3 regions of the Robbsia andropogonis genome follow, and region 2 is predicted to be linked to each of the others. Evidence: predicted binding sites of a transcription regulator. Region 2 holds the regulator's gene; each other region holds the start of a gene.
The links. Region 2 encodes LexA, which represses DNA repair genes until DNA is damaged. Its sites were predicted from a motif close to ACTGTATNNNNATACAGT; they were not measured.
Positions count from the first base shown of each region.

Region 1: a site for LexA is predicted at 2,957-2,974, ahead of SJQ66_RS26035 (PA0069 family radical SAM protein). Genes of this name have one in related genera too.
Region 3: a site for LexA is predicted at 3,977-3,994, ahead of imuA (translesion DNA synthesis-associated protein ImuA). Genes of this name have one in related genera too.

Region 1 covers NZ_CP139170.1:2,872,825-2,879,947, reverse strand. The annotation lists gene SJQ66_RS26045 (D-amino acid dehydrogenase) at 1-608, opposite strand, end outside; gene SJQ66_RS26040 (Lrp/AsnC ligand binding domain-containing protein) at 779-1,276, shown strand; gene SJQ66_RS26035 (PA0069 family radical SAM protein) at 1,302-2,918, opposite strand; gene rpsP (30S ribosomal protein S16) at 3,267-3,536, shown strand; gene rimM (ribosome maturation factor RimM) at 3,549-4,247, shown strand; gene trmD (tRNA (guanosine(37)-N1)-methyltransferase TrmD) at 4,312-5,076, shown strand; gene rplS (50S ribosomal protein L19) at 5,226-5,615, shown strand; gene SJQ66_RS26010 (NUDIX hydrolase) at 5,794-6,630, shown strand; gene SJQ66_RS26005 (CobD/CbiB family protein) at 6,776-7,123, shown strand, end outside.
Region 2 covers NZ_CP139170.1:1,932,669-1,939,791, reverse strand. The annotation lists gene SJQ66_RS22120 (ATP-binding protein) at 1-316, shown strand, start outside; gene SJQ66_RS22115 (asparaginase) at 303-1,442, opposite strand; gene lexA (transcriptional repressor LexA) at 1,728-2,471, shown strand; gene SJQ66_RS22105 (hypothetical protein) at 2,484-2,888, shown strand; gene SJQ66_RS22100 (hypothetical protein) at 3,206-3,358, shown strand; gene SJQ66_RS22095 (hypothetical protein) at 3,505-3,759, opposite strand; gene SJQ66_RS22090 (hypothetical protein) at 4,553-5,185, shown strand; gene SJQ66_RS22085 (hypothetical protein) at 5,246-5,461, opposite strand; gene SJQ66_RS22080 (hypothetical protein) at 6,612-6,836, shown strand.
Region 3 covers NZ_CP139165.1:105,132-112,254, reverse strand. The annotation lists gene SJQ66_RS05195 (error-prone DNA polymerase) at 1-1,859, opposite strand, end outside; gene SJQ66_RS05190 (Y-family DNA polymerase) at 1,866-3,323, opposite strand; gene imuA (translesion DNA synthesis-associated protein ImuA) at 3,253-3,951, opposite strand; gene SJQ66_RS05180 (ATP-binding protein) at 5,221-7,123, shown strand, end outside.

The DNA.
Region 1 (7,123 bases), 940 kb from region 2:
AATAACTGGCAATCGCCTGTTTCATCTTTTGGCAAACGCAAGCCGCCCGTCAACTTGCCGATGGCCGCCGCTAACGCAGGTTCGGCTTGCGCCAGTGCGGTGCCTTCGAGCAATTCGAAAGGGACACCCGCGTCGCGCAAGACTTGAATGTCTTTCGCCGCACCGTCGAACTGCGCCTGTGTGCGGAACAACTGCAACGTGCCGCCCTGGCGACCCTCGTACTGGATTCCCGTCTCGTCACGCAATGCGCGGATGCAGTCCCGGCTGTACTCCGCCAGGCGGACCATGCGGCCTTTGTTCACGGCGTAACGATCGGCCGTGCACTGCGTCAGCATGTGCCACATCCAGCGCAATTGGGCGGCGGTACCGTCCGGGCGGATGGTCAGTGGCGGATGCTTGGCGAACATCCATTTAATCGCCTTCAGTGGCACGCCGGGCGCCGCCCAAGGGGACGCATAGCCTGGGGAAATCTGACCGGCATTGGCGAAACTGGTTTCCAGCGCCGGGCCGGGTTGACGGTCGATGACCGTGACGTCGTGGCCGGCGCGGGCCAGGTAGTACGCGCTGGTTGTCCCGATGACACCCGCGCCAAGAACGATGATTTTCATCGCGGCATCCGTTGGAGATCTTCCGCATGCCCTGCGGACGTCGAGGGGCATGGCGATTCATTAGTAATTGTCGCTATACTATTTCTAGATTCACGGATTTTGTTATTGAATAGTTGCCGGTTTTCAGCAATTATTCGCGCATTCCCGCTCTTCGCATTCCGACACCGCCCATGCGTACCCAACATAAAGCCGTTCGTACACTCGATCGGATCGATCGACGTATTCTGACGTTGCTGCAGGAAGACGGGCGCATGGCTATGAAGGACCTGGCGGAGCAGGTCGGACTGTCGATCACGCCGTGTATCGAACGCGTCAAGCGGATGGAGCGCGATGGCGTGATCATTGGTTACTTCGCGCGCGTGGACCCGGCGCAACTCGGTGCGTCGCTACTGGTGTTCGTCGAGATCACGTTGGACCACAAGAACGGCAATATGTTCGAGAAGTTCCGGCGCGAGGTGATGAAGGTGCCGGAAGTGCTCGAATGCCACCTGGTGTCCGGCGATTTCGACTACCTGATCAAAGCGCGCATAGGCGAAATGGCCGATTACCGGAAGATACTCGGCAATGTATTGCTGCAACTGCCGGGCGCGACGCAATCAAAGAGCTATGTCGTGATGGAAGAGGTCAAGGAGACGCTTGTCATTCCCATCGCCGAGCGATCCGAGTAAGCGCCGGATCGCCTGCACGGTGTCTTCAAAACAGGTTCATCTGAGGATGGACCAACGGGGCGATCGCGGTCGCGTTTGCTTGCGTTTGCTTTCGGATAGGGCGCTGGTGTTTTTCCTGCCGTGCCAGTGCGTCGAGTCGTGCGGGACTGCCGGCAAACAGATCACAGCGCAACGGTGGCCGCGACACATTCACACCATGGCGACGGCAAGCCATATTGAAACGTTGGGCCAGTAGTTCGGCGAACAACCCGGTACCACGCATTCGCTGACCGAAGGTCGCATCGTTATGCCGTCCGTCGCGCATCTGCTCGATGAGACTCAATACGTGTCGACGACGATCCGGGTAGTGCGTTTCAAGCCAGGCGATAAACAGATCCCGCACTTCCAGTGGCAGCCGCAACATGACATAGCCGGCATGCTGCGCACCGGCACGCGCCGCCTCCTGGATGACATGTTCGACATCGAAATCGGTCAGCGCGGGAATCACCGGCGCCACCACGACACCGCAGGGAATGCCACGCGCGTGCAACTGGCGAATGGCCTCGATGCGACGTGACGGCGTGCTGGCGCGTGGTTCGAGTTTCCGCGCAATCTCCGCGTCAAGCGTGCCTACGGACATAAACACCCGCACCAGTCCCTGTCGCGCCATCCGCTCGAGAATGTCGGCGTCTCGAACCACCAATGCGGATTTCGTCGTGATCGCGATGGGATGCCGATAAGCCTCGGCCAGCGCCAGTACTTCGCGCGTGATGCGGTAGGTGCGCTCGATCGGTTGATAGGGGTCGGTGTTGGCCCCGAGCGCCAGCACATCGGCGCGATAGCCGGGCTTATCGAAGGCTTCGCGTAGTTTCTCGACCGCGTTCGTTTTCACGTAGAGCTTGGTTTCGAAGTCGATGCCCGGTGACAAATCGAGGTAGGCGTGCGTGGGGCGGGCGAAACAGTAGACACAGCCGTGCTCGCAACCACGATAGGCATTCAGTGAGCGATCGAATGGCACGTCGGGAGAGGTGTTGCGGGCGATGATGGTGCGCGCCGTTTCCGTGGTCACCATCGTGTGCAACCGGATCATCGGCTTTTCACGAGAAGCATTTGCGGTGTCGCGAACATGCTTGATGTCATTGTCACCGTCCTGTGGTGCACCACCGCGGTCATGATGGTCGGTTGACGAAACGTGCGCCAACCGGGTGTCATGGGCAGCGTCGTCGTCGATGCCGCCTTCGGCCGCGTCCCACGGACGACCCTCGTCATCGTGCCGACAGTGCGCATCCGCCTCGCGTGACCAACCCTGAAATCGCGGCACCGGGTTACTGACGGCGCCTCGCCCACGCGCTATCGTGTTGCCTCTGTCTGGATGGAAAGGCGTGCCCCCCGTGCCGCGATGCGACGCAATGGCGTGAGCCGCATTCGCGCGCCCAGTCGGTACGGCGCGACCGATATCGTCTTCGGCCGTCTCCCGGCCCGCCTCGGTGTCGTACCGGATGGCATTTGAGCGGGGCGGCGTCATATGCGCGGGGCGATGAGGCATGTCTGATATATCGGTGATGGTAAGGCGCCGGTACGTGATAACGCGATGCCACCCTGGGATACCAGTGGTCGGCGGCATGTCCCAGGCTGGTCGCAGCGCTTCCGTGTTGAAAGGCATGAAACAATGCGCCAGCAATATGTCGCGGCCTTTTGAATACTGTATGGGTATACAGTATTTTTCGCAAGTCCTCGGTACGGCATCGGTCGTTCGGCCGGCGCGTTCCGCCTGGTCAGTGGGGATCGGCGACTGATGCCGCGGATCGCCGGAATCGCCATGAGACATGTGTCACCGCCGCAACATTTCGTTGTGACGACGCCAATCGTACGGTGCCATGCAGGCTGGCGGCGGCGGTCGCGACCTGGCCCGACAGCGCCGACATCACACTAAGTGTTTGGTAGCTAGCGAAATTCCCGCTATAATCGCGTGTTTCACGCTGCACACACACCAGATTTCTAGGAATTCAGTATGGTCATCATCCGCCTGTCCCGCGGTGGCGCGAAGAAGCGCCCGTTTTACAACATCGTTGCGACCGATTCGCGTAATCGCCGCGATGGCCGTTTCATCGAGCGTATCGGTTTCTACAATCCGGTCGCGCAAAAGGGCGAAACCTTGCGTATCGCGCAAGATCGCCTGACGTACTGGGTTGGTACCGGCGCACAGTTGTCGCCCGCAGTCGCGCGTCTGGCGAAGGAAGCCGCCAAGGCGACCGTCGCGGCAGCGCCGGCAGCAGCTTAAAGGCGAGCAGGTTTGACGTCGTCAGGATCGAATGCGCCGGGCTTCGGCGCTTTCCGCCCGCGCGCCCCAAAGGGGCGGGCGACGGAAAAGGCCGCCGATGAGCATCGCGAGGCCGATGTCGAGGTTGTCGCACAGGCCGATGCGGTGCCCGTTGAGCCGGTTGTTCTCCCGAACGACCTCATCGAGGTAGGGGTGATTGGCCAGGCGTACGGGGTACGCGGTCAGGTCAAGGTTTTCCCGCACGCTGGCGCCGCTGATGGCGACGCCGCGATGTTGAACGCCAAATATTGGTGGTTGCGCGGTCCACGCGAGTCGGCGCCGCGACGTACGGCGGTGCGGGGTGCCAAGGTGCACAGCGGTGCGGTCGCGGTTTCGATCGCTGGTTGCGACGATCGCGATGCGGCATTGGCGTTGAAGGGAACCGCGGTGCTGGTACGCCGCGCGGACTTTCCGGCGCTGCCTGACGGCGAGTATTACTGGGTCGACTTACTCGGCCTGGCGGTGGTGAATCCGGCCGGGACGGCGTTGGGCCGGGTTTGCGACCTGATGGACAACGGTGCGCATTCGGTCTTGCGGGTGGCGTATGACTCGCAGGAAGCCAACGGCCAGACGGTCGAGCGCGAACGGCTGATCCCGTTCGTCGATGCGTACCTGCGGGAAGTCGACCTGCCAGGCAAGCGGATTGTCGTCGACTGGGATGTCGATTATTGATACCCGGCAGCACGGTACGCCTGGAACCTCGTCAGGGGATCGGGGGCGACCGGCGGAGACGAGCATGCGGTTCGACGTGCTGACACTGTTCCCGGAGATGTTTCGGGCCTTGACCGATTGGGGCGTGACATCCCGGGCGGTCAAGCAGGGGCGCTATGCGTTGCACACGTGGAATCCGCGCGATTTCACGGTCGACTCGCATCGCACCGTGGATGACCGGCCTTATGGCGGCGGCCCCGGCATGGTAATGCTGGCCCGGCCGCTTGATGCCGCGATTACGGCGGCGAAAGCCGCGCAGCAGGCGGAGGGGCGCCCCGTGCCGCGCGTGGTGATGCTCTCGCCACAAGGCGCGCCGTTGACCCACAAGCGGGTCACGTCGCTGGCGGCGGAGTCGGGTCTGGTGTTGCTGTGCGGCCGGTATGAAGCGGTGGACCAGCGGTTGTTGGACCGATGTGTCGACGAGGAAATCAGTGTTGGTGACTTCGTGCTGTCGGGCGGCGAACTACCTGCAATGGCATTGATGGATGCGGTGATTCGTCTGCTGCCCGGTGTGCTGGGGGATGCCCAATCGGCGGTGCAGGATAGCTTTGTCGATGGTTTGCTGGATTGTCCGCACTACACGCGCCCTGAGGAATACGAAGGGGTGCGGGTGCCGGATGTGTTGTTGGGCGGTCACCACGCGCAGATTGTCGCGTGGCGTCGCCAGCGGTCTTTATCGAAAACCCGGGCACGCCGCCCGGATCTTATCGATGCGGCCCGTCGCGATGGATTGTTGAGCAAGGCCGATGAGGCCTGGCTCGCCAATCCGGCTTCATCGGACCCGGCGTGAACGATTGGTTTCAAGCCAATGACACGACGGGCGCGATAGGGCCGGACTACGGCGGCAGGAATGATTTCCTGCCGGTTTCCCCATCCTCTGCCGAGGCCTCGTGCATCAGCGCGGTATACAACGTCGGCAAGATGGTTTCAGGAGTAATCATGAATCTGATCGAACAACTCGAAAAAGAAGAAATCGCACGCGCTTTGGGCGATAAGACCATTCCGGAATTTGCGCCGGGTGACACGGTCGTCGTCAACGTGAACGTGGTTGAAGGTACGCGTAAGCGTGTTCAGGCTTACGAAGGCGTGGTCATCGCCAAGCGTAACCGTGGTCTGAATTCGTCGTTCATCGTTCGTAAGATCTCGTCGGGTGAAGGCGTCGAGCGTACCTTCCAGACGTACTCGCCGCAGTTGGCCAGCATCGAAGTCAAGCGTCGCGGTGACGTGCGTCGTGCGAAGCTGTACTACCTGCGCGCGCTGTCCGGCAAGAAGGCGCGTATCAAGGAAAAGCTGGTCCGCAAGGAACAGCCGGCAGCCGCGGCAGAGTAAGCCACGGTACCCTGGGATGCGATTCCCGGGGGGCTCCGTGCGGTGGCGCGTTTGATCGCGATGCTTGCACGGGGCCGGCATGCAGTATCGGTTGTTGACAAAGGCACCTTCGGGTGCCTTTGTGCTTTTGGTGTTCGCACCGCAATATGGTCGTACAGAACAACAGGAATCCGCACCGATGCCAGACCGCCCGCTGTTCGATCCCGCCGTGCTACCGATAGAGGCACCCCCGGTGGACCTGGCGCCGTTGCCCGCCGAGGTGATGACCGCCGACGCATTGCGCCGACGTTTTGCCATTGCCGATACATTGCAATGGGTTCCGGAGCAGTTGGAGCCGCAGGGTCGCGAGTCGAGCCTGCATGCATCGTTGCGGCCGGCCGCTGTGCTGGTGTCATTGGTGACGCGGCCGGAAGAGCTTACCGTATTACTGACACAGCGCGCGGCGCACCTGACCGATCACGCTGGACAGATCTCGTTTCCAGGCGGACGGTGTGATCCTGAGGACCGCGATGTCGTCGCCACGGCGTTGCGCGAAGCATGGGAAGAGATCGGGCTCGCGGCCCGCCATGTCGAACTGCTGGGTTGCATGCCGGAATACATAACTGGCACCGGCTACGCCGTGACGCCGGTTGTTGCTCTAGTGCATCCGCCATTCGACGTCAAGCCAGCCGAGCGGGAAGTAGCCGAATGCTTCGAGGTGCCATTGGCGTTCTTGATGAACCCTCTGCATCACCAGATTCGCCTTTACCAGCCGCAGAGCCCCCCACCGACGAGCCGGCAAGAAGCATCACCATTGTTTTCTCGTCGAGACGGGATAGCGTCGTCTTTCGCGTTGCCCAGGACAATGACAGATCCGCTTGCGGCAGCAGGCGCCTACGTTGCAGCACCTACGGCGCGCCGTTTCTTTTCCATGCCCTATCCACGCGTCGATGGGCATGGAGAGCACTTCATCTGGGGCGCCACGGCAGGCATGTTGCGAAACCTCTACCACTTCCTTTCGGCCCAATGTAATTGACGTCTTCGAGCGTTACATTTGATGTTATTGTTACAAGCACATTGGTAACGTGTTCCTCGGATGGCGAGGTGTAAACGGTGCTTGCCGTATCCGTATGCCAATGCTGTTCCGTGTGTTCCGTCTTTTGCTTTGTGCAGCCGATCGCATGACTTTCTTTTCTGTACTTCTCGCCTTGATCCTCGAGCAGCTTCGCGCGCTCGACTCGAACAACGTCGTCTCGCGATTGCTGCGGCGACACGCCGAACGCACTGGCCGCGGCATGGATGGTGGACGCGGCAAGCACGGCGTGTTGGCGTGGTTGGGCGTCGTCCTGCCTTGGACGGTAGGGGTTGGCGTCATCTATTATTTGCTGTGGCATGTCAGCTTTGTGCTGGCTTTCGCCTGGAACGTGGCCGTGCTGTATCTGACGCTTGGATTCAGGCAGTTCAGCCATTACTTCACCGATATCCAGGTTGCGCTCAATAACGACGATGTGCCGCTCGCACGTGAGTTG
Region 2 (7,123 bases):
ATTTGCGCGCAAATTGATCGACATCTTCGAACAGGGCGTGATGAAATCCCTTCCGACCTTTTCCGACGCCGTGCATGCGCAGGATGCGCAGCGCATACGCGACATCGCGCACCATAACAAAGGGCCGGCCGCAATGCTGGCGCTGCATCGCTTCGTCGATGCCTGCAGCACGATCATTGCACAGTGCGCCGAAGCAGCGGAACCCGACTGGGAAGAGATGCAGGCGCTTTACGTCCGAGCCTGCACCGCGGTGGAGGCTGAGTTGCAGTCCATCCGTGCAGCGCTCGCCGACCGCCGGCCCCTTACGCTTGACTGAAGAACAACCGTAACGTTGAAAGATCGGCCACACCCACTGAAAGCGCCAACATCAACCGGATGCGCGCTTTGTACGGGTTCAGCGAACCGCTCGCGACAAAACCTGCTGCTTCGTCGTCGACTGCGGCATTCAACGTGACACGCACGTCGGCAGCACGGCTCGATCTGACCACTACCACGCCCGCTGCCGTCGCGCGTCGCAACGCCGCCATCATCGGGGCGTTGATCGTACCATTGCCTGTTCCAGCGACGACGATGCCGCGCACCCCCGCGGCAACGAGTGCCTCCACCAGCCGGGGGGATGCACCCGCATACTGCGCGACCACCTCGACCGCCGCCAGCATGGTGGGTATGAAAGTGCTCGTGCGCACCTTATCTGACAGCGCCGCCGCGCGCGCCGCGCCCGGCTCGATCTTGGTCGCAGCGTCCGCCGGATGTCCTTCTGCCGCTTCGCGCAGCCAGCCAACGCGTCCGTCTTGCACCCATCCCAACGGACCACCAGACAGCGATACAAAGGCATCCAACGCATGACTGCTGATCTTGATCACATCGCGCGCCGCGTGGACGCGATTCTGCAGCGTGACCAAAACGCCCTTTCCCTTCGCCGTGCACGTGCCCGCCAACGTGACCGCGTCGAACAGATTCGCCGGGCCATCCGCGGATAGCGCCGTGGCCGGCCGCATGGCTGCCGTCAACACGATGGGCTTGCCATCGTCCAGAAGCAGATCCAGCCAATACGCTGTCTCTTCCAACGTGTCGGTGCCGTGGGTGATTACGATGCCATCGACATCATCGCGCGCGCGCGTGGCGCGCACGACCGCCGTGAGTGTGCACCAGAATGCCGGGTCCGCATCCTTGCTGTCGATCGATGCCACCGCGATGGTCTCGATTGTGGCAATACGTGCCAATGCCGGCACGGCACCGACGAGTGCGTCACCACCCAGCGCACCGGCCGCGTAACGTAGCGACTCACTATCCGACGCGGCGGCGCCAGCGATGGTGCCGCCGGTCGTTAGCACCACGATCCGCGGCAGCGCGGCCCATCCGGTGCGAGGCGTCGGCGTGGCGTTCGTAATAGAGGAATGAGCTGGCAGAGCGCCATCGGTGCGTGAAGAAGCGTCGGTCATTAGGAAAAGTCCTTGGATCACATCGCGGTCAAGTCGGAAACGCGGCGACGGCGCGCGCGAGCGGTGCATATCAGGGCGGCAGTGTGCCAGACAACGCGAACGATGTAACGTGGCCGTGGCCACCTTTGCGTAGGCGCTTCCATTTGCCTCGTGCGGATTTATCGTACCGTGTCACGTACGTCGCTTTCGCGCGACGCGCAACCCTTTCCAACGGATTCCGCGAAAATAGTTGCGTCAAAAAAAATACTGTATAGAATCACAGTATCGCATACAGGAAATCGAGACATGCTCAAGCTTACCGCGCGCCAACAGCAAGTATTCGATCTGGTCGTCCAGGCAATCGAACGCAGCGGTTTTCCACCAACGCGCGCCGAAATTGCCACGGCGCTCGGCTTCAGTTCGGCCAATGCGGCGGAGGAGCATCTACGTGCGCTGGCGCGCAAAGGGGTAATCGTGTTGTCGCCGGGAGCGTCACGGGGCATTCGCATCGTTCAAAACACCGACGACAGCGCCGCGTTCACGGATGAACGCGCAGCAACTCGGCCCCGGCCGGAATCGGCGGGAGTGTTGCCAAGAGATATAGACCGTTCCTCGCCGCGAGGGGGCGTTGCACTCGCGGGCATGCTGTCTCAGGCCACCGCGTTGTCTTTGCCGCTAATTGGACGCGTTGCGGCGGGAAGTCCGATCTTGGCTCAGGAACACGTTTTGCAACAGTACCAATGTGATCCGACTTTATTCAGCAATCGTCCGGATTATTTGTTACAGGTGCGTGGCCTCAGTATGCGAGACATCGGCATCTTGGATGGTGATTTACTTGCAGTACAGCGTCAAAACGATGCCCGCGACGGCCAAATTGTCGTAGCCCGTCTCGGTGACGAAGTGACTGTGAAACGATTGAAACGCATACCGGAGGGTATTGCATTGCTTGCTGAAAATCCTGATTACCCGACGATTGTCGTTGACCGTGAACGGTCCGACTTTGCACTCGAAGGGATTGCGGTAGGACTTATTCGACCGACGCCCCTTTGAAGGAGATACATCATGTCTAGGCTCGTTCGCTTGTTTTCTGTCGATAGCACCATTCACGCCTTTGGCCGCCTGCGTGCAGACCGCGGTCGCCTGTCATGTCGCGACAAAGCGAATCTGGCGGCACGTGCCACGGCACCGGTCCTTGTCAATCGAGATTCGGATGTCACACCCTCGCATCAGTCGATGAATGCAGGGGCTGTTGTCGCCCGTACTGCGGCACTACGTCCGACTGTGCAAGCCGTCGCGGCGGCGACTCCCCGCCCTACCGTACGCGTCTATCGCCGTACCAGTGGGATGACGATGGTGGGTAATATAGATGCAATTTGCCGGATGATTGACCGGTGCATCGCAGATGAGCGCGCGGCCTTAGCATCGAGGGGTGGTCTTGTAGCTGTCGCAACGCTTGCAGCCGGCTAAACATTGCCGAATATACCCTGGCCCTCAAGCGCTATTCTGTTCGCATTCCTCATTAATGTAGAAATTAGACAATGCACTTTAAACATAGGTGCAAAGAATCCCCCTACTGGCGTGAACAATAATGGGAGCTCAGGTACGGTTTTTGCCTATCTACAAGGTAGCTTAGTCATGCGCTTGCAAAGCTAACTCGGATTTGTTTCTGTTTGCTGATTGTTCGCCCTATCGGACGTTCTATTGGAGAGACAGAAAAGTGGCACCCAGCGTGTGTTCGAAAATACGCAATTTTGCGTTTTGAAGTACCTGAAGTGGAGGATAGTATGAGCGAAGACAAGCAATCTCCTGAGAAGCCAAACCCAACGACGCACAGCGACAACCGGGATAGCGCACTGCCTCACCGAGATGATGGAAATCGAAAAATGGCGCCAAACGACCTGCGCGATAAGAAAACAGATGAGCCACCGGTTGGCTGAGACAGTACCAGTCTGACGCATCGCAGCATGCACGATTTGTTTGCTAAAACAACACTTTGAATTAGCCCGCGGTCTGCGTTTATAGCGCTTGTCGGCAAGTCGTATCCTTGGCGCGGCGCCCCACCTCATCCAGCGATTCGCGCCTGTTAGCTTGACCGGCCATCTCGTATCGGCAGTACATTTATAGCCGGTTTTGCGGGAGGTATGAAGCCTTTTTCATAAGTCGCTCCCTTATCAAACAAGACACCACCGACGGTTACCATCATGCCTCGGTCCGCCGGCGGGATACGCTCCCAATTCCCCGCCAGCCATAGGGCCCATTCGACTGTCAGCGCTTTGACTGCGTCGCCGGAAATCGCGCCGGCTTGGTCGAACGCATCAATGAGGGCTTCTTGCTTCATCCGTTTTGCTCCAGGAGGTTCCGGGATGTCCATCGTCACCCTGAACAGGCCGACATAGCTGCTTGCGTATCCAATTTAAATAGCGACATCCTGACTTCGCCACGCAGCAACTACGCCGAAGTTGCTGTCTTTACAAACCCGATGACAGCCCGCTGTAGTCTCAGGACAAGGGGAACTCCATTCAGCCTACGCGTCTTTCTTCAGAGGCGTAATTGCTACGATGTTGCTTACGATACTACGGGTTTTTACACAATTGCCACGCAGCCACACGAAAAGTGAGACGCATTTGCTCGGTTGAAAGCAGAATGAAGGTTATTTGGAGCGTTTATTTGTAGATTATTTCACTACAAGCGACACCTTTCAGGTCATCGTCATGCGTTCAACTGTCTCGTTACGCGTACTGTACGAAGATACACCGTGGTGTTGAAGCCGTGCTCTTATGCTTGTAACCACTTCTTATCGGGTATTCCCGACGTCGTAAGACGCGACATGCCATAATCGAATGGCTTTTTTATTGAATCCGCTTGGCCGCCTTGCTAATGAACGCGGGCGCAACGCTGAGGGGTCATACGAGCACTGAAGCGAACACTGGACTGCACGAAGTCAACTGCGTGCGTTGAGACCGACGGTAATATCGCCTAGACGAGAATGCCGCACGCGTGGGTCTTTATGCAACGCGTCGCCAATGGGCAGCATTATTTAGAGACTTATGCCGACTCCACCTATTCCGGAAATGCAATATGTAACGCAGCGGGCCGCATCCCCGCTGAAAAAAGAAACAATGCCACGGTGTATGCCATTGCATAAACGCGGTAGGAACGCCGCCGTTGCGATAACGGCGGCGTTGGCGATAAGCGGATGTATCGATGTCCCGATAGGCTATCAACAGGCAGCGATGCTTGCACAACCGGGTCCTGGGCTGGCGCCAAAGGCCATTGTCGTCGTTCCCACGGATTTGCGAGGTGCCAAGACCGCCTTTCGCCCTGGCGGAAATTGCGCCGGTTATTGGTTTATGTCCAAATCGGGCGACGCAATCATTAACTCGGTACGGGCCACGTTGATGGGAGCCTATCCGGAAGTCGTCGTTGACGACGGCGTCAGTGATATCGACTCGGCAGGGCCAGCGGATCGGTACGTATTGAGCGACATTGCGTTTACCCCAGAATTGCACGTCGGATCACAATTCGTGGGGACAGCGCATGTGACAATCAATATCGCGGTGACGCCTCAAGGACAGCGCCTACCTACCGTTCACGAAACGCTCTCCGGATTCGGCAGCGACCACGAGGATGGGGCCTGTCACGCAGCGGCATTAGCCGTGTCGCGCGCAAGCCAGCATGCACTCCATGACGCGATGGTGGTACTTGCCAAAAACATCGTCAATCCGCAAGCCGAGTCTGAAATAATTCGTAGTGGATTGCGTTAAGCTGACACGCAAATGAAAAGACCGTGCACATTTCCGCGCACGGCCCTTCTTCAAGCTGCCTTAATGGCTTACCAGACGATCACTCACAGGTGCCGACGATGTTGCCGACGTCAGCGTGATAGTTGCCGGCTTGACGATGCTGGTTTTGTTATCTTGCGTTAACGGATCTTCTCTCTCGATTGCGTGTTCCCGCAAGACGAGTAGCACTACGCGCCATACGCCGCCGGCCAAGACGCTTACCGCACTCATGGCGGCCCAACCAAACAATTTGCCCACCGTCGTTCTTCCCGTAGCACATCGTAGATGGACACATCCTTTCAATATTGGAATATGGTGTGTCCGCCCTTTGGTCTCAACGCTTTATTCACAGGAATGCTACTCCCGCCCTTCTCGCGCTGCAATCAGGACTCGCCCTTTATGATGATTAGTTGAGACTTCACTATTCTCATTGCGCCCTTGGAAGAATATTACTTCGACAATCGTCGTGAAGTGCATAAATCGGCATAACGACGGCCGTTCACGTTGCTGAATTGCCACGACATTCATTGTCGAACCTGATTATTGCCTGGCTAGCATTCGCGAGAAACCCGAAGGTATGGGTACGCTATGGCAAAAAGTACCGATCGATACAGCGCACTATGGTGAATGACGGCATTGAAAATGCATGCATCGATCGAACGGGCTCGATGCTGCGGCACATCGACCGCAGCGGACACGCATCAGGATGGGAAAACCCTAGGTAAACCGAGAGCACCCATGTTTCATGCGTGCTTTCGTCAGATAGGTCGAGTCGATAGGTAAAGGATTCCGCATTTGAATCTCCAAAAATATAGTTTATCTTAATTTCTGTAATTTCATGAACATCTATTAAATAAATTAAATTCAAAAAATTAATTCTCACCTCTTCAAAAAAATCCGACCTGAAATTTATTTAAATCCATAAAAATACCAGTAAACCCGTAAACCCGTAAACCAATTTTATATTTTAATTTAACAATAAATTATACTAAAATCAATCAATAAAAATTCATTGAAATAAATTTCAGATGCTGATGAGATTTGAAATTTTCTTTCAATAGGCACATCACTTAATCAAAATGGGAAAATCCAAGCCCTTGATATACAACATCCCTGCCGCATCATCCAACGTGAGATTACGAGAGATCATCGGAGCTAGCGGCGACGCGATCACCCGTCGCTGAATGAATATTTATTATATGTTTGTACCAAACATATAATTTATGAACTCGCTTGCAATAGGTCGATATTGGCGATTGCGTGGCCACGGCGCTACAAATACAAACGGTCGTTTGACGCTGTCTCCAAATATACATCTGGATACAGCGCGCAGCATATCTCCAAGTCGCTCACTCATCACGCTTCGTGCGAAAATCCGGGCTTCAATACCGATCCAAAAGAGACACGCATGGACAACGACATTAAAGAATTACGCCTGAATCAGACTGCGCAGGCGCTCATACTGCAAATTCTGCTTAACGGCCACATCAATATGCATGAGGAGCCAGACACATATCGCGAGCAGCTTTTCGAAGCAGTCAGCGGCGTAGGGAAGCAAATGCTCGAATCCGTAGGCCAAGAGGATGACGTCACCTCGTTCAACCAGACGATCGGACTGCTTTTTTCTCGGTAACGGATGCTCGCGCCGTCTTACTGGATGTTGTTTACATGATAGCGAGGCTGCAACGAAGCATCACATCAAAAAGATCCACGAGGTCGCAGGCAGACAAAAGGTGTCACATTGAAAATAAGCAACAATACCTTGATGCAGCAGGCAGGTATTCGGAATAGGCGTGCCTGGCACGTTCGGTCCGCGAGATCACGAGCACGCAATTCTTGACTACCATCGGCAGCGGTGCTTTTCCTCGGGACATTGCGGAAACACGTGACGGCACCATTCAATTGCCGATATCGCAGGAA
Region 3 (7,123 bases), on a different replicon from region 2:
ATGACCAGGTCGTAGAATGTGCGCGGTTGCAGACGCGGCAGCATGCTCATCTGCGCGCGTGATTCAATCTGGAATACACCGATCGTGTCCGCCTGGCAGATCATGTCGTACGTCGCGCTGTCCTCAGGCGGAATGTCCTGCAGTTCAAAAAACTCACCGCGTTGCTCAGACACCAGATCGAGCGTGCGGCGAATCGCGGTGAGCATGCCGAGGGCGAGCACGTCGACTTTAAGCAGGCCAACGGCGTCGAGATCGTCTTTGTCCCACTGGATCACACTACGATCGGGCATCGCGGCGTTTTCGATAGGCACCATGCGCGATAGCTTGCCCGCGCTGATGACGAAACCACCGGAGTGCTGCGATAAATGCCGGGGAAAACCCAGCAGTTGGATGGCCAGCCTCGCCCACTGCTGAATCATGGGCGTATCGGCATCCAGGCCGCTTTCCACAAAGCGCGCAAGCAAATCCTCTTTCGAGTCGAACCAGTGGTGCGACTTGGCGACCTTGTCGATGATTGACGCATCGACACCGAGCGCACGACCTGCGTCGCGAAGCGCGCTTTTCGGTCGGTACGTGGCCACCGCCGCGGCAAGTGCTGCGCGATGACGGCCGTACTTTCGATAGATGTACTGGATCACCTCCTCACGCCGCTGATGCTCGAAGTCGACATCGATGTCAGGGGGCTCGTTACGCTCCTTGCTGATAAAGCGCTCAAACAGCATATTGCCGCGCTGTGGATCGACCTCGGTGACACCCAGGCAATAGCAGACAGCCGAGTTGGCGGCGGAGCCGCGGCCCTGACAAAGAATGCCTTCCTCGCGGGCAAATCGGACGATGTCGTAGACAGTGAGAAAGTAGGGCTCGTATTTCAGATCCGCGATGAGTTGCAATTCGTGCTCGATCTGCGCCTGTACGACATAGGGAATGCCGTTGCGATAGCGGCGACACGCGCCGATATACGTTTCCTGGCGCAGATAGGCAGCGGGGGTGACGCCGGGGGGAGCCAATTCGTCCGGATATTCATAGCGCAGCGTCTCGAGCGAGAAAGCGCATTGCGCGGCGACGTCGAGCGTTGCTGCAAGCATCGCCGGCGCATACACGTTAGCCAGGCGCAGACGCGCACGCAGATGCCGCTCGGCGTTGGGCTCCAGCGCATAGCCGCACTCGGCGATCGACTTGCGCAGTCGCGTAGCTGTGAGCGTGTCTTGAAGCGGCTTTCGGGAGCGCACGTGCATGTACACCCCGCCGAGCGCGACGATCTTCACACCGTACGCTGCGGCGGCGCTCTCGGCGCGCTCGCGCAGTAAATCGTCGTCTGGTCCGCCATGCAGCGCCAAGCCGATCCACAGTCGCGCGCCGAACGTGTCAAGGGCCCAGCCGACTTGCGTTAAAAACGCTTGGTCCACCTCTCCGGCACCAGACGGAGTGCCGACGATCACGGTGCAGTCGGGAAGGGCGCGCAGATGGCCATAAGGGCGTGCGGGCCGTGCGAAGTCGTCCCGGCCAACCTGGTAGGTGCCTTTGTCCGCGCGCGTGCGCGCCATCGTGATGAATTCTGAGAGGTTGCCGTAACCCTCCCGGTTGCGGGCAAGGATCGTGAGTGAGGCATCGGGTTGACCATCCGGCCCGCTCAGTTGGAAATAGGCTCCGATCAACAGCGGCATGCCCGCCGCCTTCGCTTCCGCATGCGCGCGAACCACCCCCGCGAGCGAACACTCGTCCGTGATGGCCAAGGCCGTATAACCGAGTGCCTTGGCGCGCGTTACCAGTTCCTCGGCGTGCGATGCGCCGCGCAAGAACGAGAAATTCGTGAAGCATTGAAGCTCCGCGTAGGCGGGTAGGAAGACGGATGCGAGCATGGCGCTTTACCCGAACAGTCCGTGCAGGAACCAGCGTGGGTCGGTATCGTCGGAGAGACTGCCGCGTTCCCGATAGATCCAATAGCAGCGATGGTCGGCGCCCTGCGCGACGAAGTAGTCGCGCGCGGCGAATGGTTCGCTCCACCAGCCAGCCTCGATGCGCTCAGGTGCGGATGCCAAACGCAGCGCACTTCCGTAGAAGGGGCGGTGATTGCGGGTTTTAAGCTCGATCGGCTTGTCCAATAACCAAAGCGGGCGACGCAAGTGTTTCGCGGGCGCGATTGTCCCTGGGCGATGATAGGGAACCCACCGGTTGGCGACCTCTGGTCGATGATCGGCAATCGGTGCGGGCCTGCGCAACCGCTCCTCGCCAAGGCGCGCGGCGAGCAGCTCGATCAGGCGCGCGTGATCGGCGGGAGTGCCGCCGGGCTCAGGAAAGAGCGAGTCGCTCAATTGCTCGGCAGCTCGAACATCGTCAACGCGCAAGCGCAGCACAATCGCTGGCGCCGGCAGTTCGGTGCGCTCAATGCGCTCTTTGATCAAGCGCTGGATACGGGTGGTCTCGTTGGCCGGCTCGGCGAACATCACCTTGATTTCTGTCGGCGCGACCGCGTCTCGCCCGCGCTCATGCTCAAGCAGTATGGTCAAAGCGGTAATCGCCCGAAAACCCGCGGCCAGCCAACCGGTCAATTGGACCACAAGGGCTTGCGCGTAGCAGGCGATCAGATCGGCGCGATCCGTGCGATCAGGTAGTTCTTGCCTGGCATCAAATGTCGGCGGCGGTATCAGCCATGCAAAGCCTTCAGGGACGGCGCCAACGGCCCGATCGAGCGCCAGTAAGAGGCCAGGATCAGCACGACGCGACAGACCTGCGCGCGGCAGGCGCAGTACCGCACCCAAGGTGTGGCATCCGACGCCTGCTAACCATGTTGCCGCCGGTCGCGCCTGTGGCAACAGCGCGACCGGCAAGGGTGTGATTTTGCGACGCAACGACGTCTCGCTTAGCGCAATTTGCGCGCGCCTGGCGAGAAGCCACGCCCCGGTACCGGTCGGCGAGAGCGCCACGCGGCCCGTCAGCGCGAGCACTTTGACAGTGTCGATCACGTGCCTGCGTAGCGCTCGGATGCCGCCGAACAGGCGCAAGCTCGCCCCGATATCCATTAACACCGTCGCCTCGCTTGCAAGCGTCACCTGCGGCGAGAAGCGCAGCAGTGCCATCCCAAGGGCCTGCAACACCGCGGCCTCGCGCAGCTCATCGCGCTCGACTAGGGTGACGTGAGGCGCGAGCGTGAGCGCGCCGGCGCGCCGCATGCCTGGGTGCACGCCTGCGTCACGTGCCGCGCGGCTTACCGCAAGCACGCTCTCGCGCTCAAGCACAACCAGACCGGCGCCATCAGGCGTCCAGGTCGGCCGATACGCTTCGAGGCAGAGGTAGGGGAGATGTACGCCGATCCACAGGCGCATGACGCTTGCTCGCAAAAGGTGAGGGGTAAAGCGGCACGAAAAGCGGCTCGTCGCGCGTGGGGCCACGCCGCTTCAAGAAAAACACGGACACGCCATCGGGCGCGGGCTCAAGGCGCAGCCGCAGCGGCGAGGGCGAGGCCAGATTGGCTGCATTCAATGGCCGGATCATAAAAAATGCCGTCTCGCTGGTTTGTGCGGCCAGATGCAGTCGTCTCAACGCTTCGGAGCGCACTTGTGGTTGCCAAAACAACAGCGCACCGGCGGTGCCGGCCCTTAAAATCTGCTCGGTCGACCACAGCGCGTCGGCTAAGGTTTGCGGTTCGACCAAGTGGAGCCCGCCTGTCGGTACGCCCCAATTGGCAAGGGCCTGCATGCTCGGGCTATGGGGCGGCGAGACGAAGAAAATGGGACGGGCTCCCAGGGAGGTCAACGCGGGCTGCAGCAGCCGCACCTCGCCGACTCCTGCGTGTGGAGTAAGTAGATCGACCAAAGTGCCGACGGGCCAGCCACCACCCGGCAATTCGGTATCCAGATGCGCATGTCCTGACGCCAGGCAGCGCGTGGCACCCCGGCCAAGGGAGGAGGCCCGCCACAGCGCTGGATGAATGGATTCGGGGGCGACAATCATGATGATCGGAGCGCTAGGCAATAAGGCTGTATGGATGCACAGTATCATTCACGTTTGGGATTTTGGCAAACGCCACGCGGGAAGCGTCGTCAATGTGATGAAACTGGATGGCGCGATGCCGTAATTTTTACGGATGCGGTACCGTGTCATTCGCCGGAATGGCTTGCTCGCGATGCGGTAGTTGCGCAAATGCGCGTCCCAAAAACGCAATACCCTAAAAGCAATATCAAACAACTGATGAGCGGCGACAGCGGGCAAACCCATAAAAAGCGCGGATCTTTACGTGAAGAGATGCCCGTTGTCACCCGCTGGATCGACGAGATGCGCGCGGCATTTGGTGCGGATACGATCGATCAGGCGATCCGATCTGGGGTAGGGGGAGAACCCACGTTCTACGCGAGAGAAAACGGGCGAGAGTTGGGCGTGAAATGTCCTCCCTCCCGCTTTGACGGTTTGCCGAGGATTTCGTCCCTTGATCGCGGCTGGTGCCGTGGTTGTCATGGCGAGTGTGTTGGTACTGCTCGCGAATGTGAGCGCTCACCAGCGTCTGCGGATTTTTGAAACAATAAGGGCACTCGGGTTCTAAACGCCGTAGTATTTTTCTCGCTCCTTCGAATCTAGCGAGTCTGTAAGCTCGTGGTGCAATAGCGAAATTGCGCGTCCGAGCACCTCGGCCTCTGATATTCCAGACCACTTCGCAAGCAGTTCGAGATCCATCCAACGTGAGGGATCAAGCGTGAATGATCTGCGACGAGCCGGACTACGTCCCAGCGACACTGTTACGAGATAGGGTTCTCGCACATTCGAGGACATTTGTGGCATCGTGCGGACTGCGCAGATTTCTTTGGGCTTGAGCGGCGGTACTCGTCCGGTTAACTTTCCCTTGTGCCATGGGATTTGATTAAACACAAGCGCACTTTCCGTTTTACTGAGGATCTTCTTTCAATAAAAGAAGATTTAACTATGCTCTTTGTGACGGACGAGTCGGCCGCGATTATGAGAATGGCAGGGACCGCGAGCCGGCATGAAGCGTCTTTTGTCACCGCCGCAATTCGGACATTTGTGTGACTGCCGTACTTCATCAGCTGCCACTCGATCCCCGATGACGCATATGGCATTGTCGGCTTAAGCTGACACTAATGCGGATTGGTTTCACGATAACTTTTAATCATGATTTAATGACAATGCTTCGGTGACATCGGGAGTATTGCGTTTTTACATGAGCCAGTTACGATCGCGTTAAAAAGACAAAAAAAGAGGAGTATACAATTGATCGCCTGCATCAACCGTCTGAAGAATTTCGGTATCTTCACCGATTTCAATGGCACGCAGATTCAAAAGTTCGGCAGGTACAATCTCGTCTATGGCTGGAATGGAACGGGGAAGTCAACTCTGTCGAATCTGTTCTCTTGTCTTGAACTTGGCTCCTTGATTCCTCGCTTCAGCACAGCTCAGTTTTTGATTACTTTAGAGAATGGGTCAACCATCACGGAAACAACTATTCCCGTATCTCAATTGAACATCCATGTTTTCAACCAACACTTCATTCACGAGAACATTGATTGGGATAAATCGGTAAAAAGCATTCTCCTGATTGCAAAAGAAAAGATTGATGAATTGCAGAAACTGGAGAAGTTAAAGGGCGATCTTCAGTCAAAGAGAAAGTCCTACAATGAGAAGCTAAGCGACGTCAAAAAACAGCGCGAAGCATTGGAGAAGTTTCTGACCAATGCTGCAAAGAAAATGAAGCTGGGACTTCAGGCGATTGACACAAGCGACAACTATTATTTGAATTATGATCGTCGCAAGCTCTCCTCTTTCATTCAAAGAAACGGCGATGCAATTGGCAAAGCCGAGTCGGTTCTTCCAGATGAAAAGGTCATTGAGCTGACGAATGCCTCCAAACCCGACCAGCTTCCAAGCATTACTTTCGCCTCAACGGCCATTGAACCTGATTACTTCAAGAAGGCGGCGGTTCGCCTCAGAGACCTAATCGGAACGACAGCCGTCAATCAAGCTGTCCAGCGCCTGACCGACAACCCCGACATCCGCGACTGGGTTCAAGCTGGCTTGGAAATTCATAAACACCATGCCTCGCAATCCTGCGAGTTTTGTGGCTCACCGTTCACTCCGCTTCGTGCAGAAGCACTTGCCGCGCACTTCAGCAAAGAATTTAAAGATTTCCAGAACCGGCTTCAGGGTGCCGCAACCTGGATTGAGTCTCAAGGTGCTCCAGCCAATCGGTTGCCTGCAGCGACGGAGTTCTATAAAGAGTTCTCGGGTGATTCAGAGGCGCTGCAAAAGGAGTACACAGAAGCTGCCCAAAAGATCAACCAGCAGATTGAAGGATGGCGGGAAGCTCTGAAAGCCAAAATCACAGATCCTGCAAAGACAGACATTCAGATTTCGGATGTGATTGAAGATGATGTCACAAAATTCAATAACATCATAAAATCGGCCGTTGAACTCGTCAGTAAGCACAACAACAAAACTTCGAACTTCAAAGCTGAGACCTCAAAAAGCAAGGTTGCACTAGAGCTTCATTTTGCTGCGGCAGAGGTGCAGGAGTTTGACTATGAGGCAAGTGAGAAGAAATGCAATGATCTTGAGGCTGAGGCAGAGAATGACTACAAGGATATTGAAAAACTCGCTCGCGAAATCGGTGCGATAGAGGCGCTTCTCTCAAATGAGACAATTGGGGCAAAAGAATTCAACGACATCTTACATCGCTTCATCGGCCGCTCTGAGCTCTGCCTGAGCTTTAATCAGAAGAAGAAGGGCTATGAGATTATCCGAAATGGGATAGGTGAACATGATGGGAATTTGAGCGAAGGTGAGAAGACTGCGATTGCATTTGTCTACTTCATAACGAAGCTCAAAGAGAACGGAAACAATGTCAGGGACACGATTGTCGTCGTTGATGATCCGGTCTCAAGCTTCGACTCAAATCACTTGTTTCATGCCTACTCGTTTCTGAGAACTCAATGCTTGGAAGCGAAGCAACTTTTCGTGCTAACTCACAACTTCACCTATTTCAAGCTGGTGAGAGACTGGTTTACTGGAACAAACCGAAATAGGATTGCCAAAGGCAAATCGGAGAATTGCTTCTTCTATCGCCTAGACGCTCCGCCAGGGTCGCCTCGCCATTCTTTGCTTGTGAACGCCGATGACT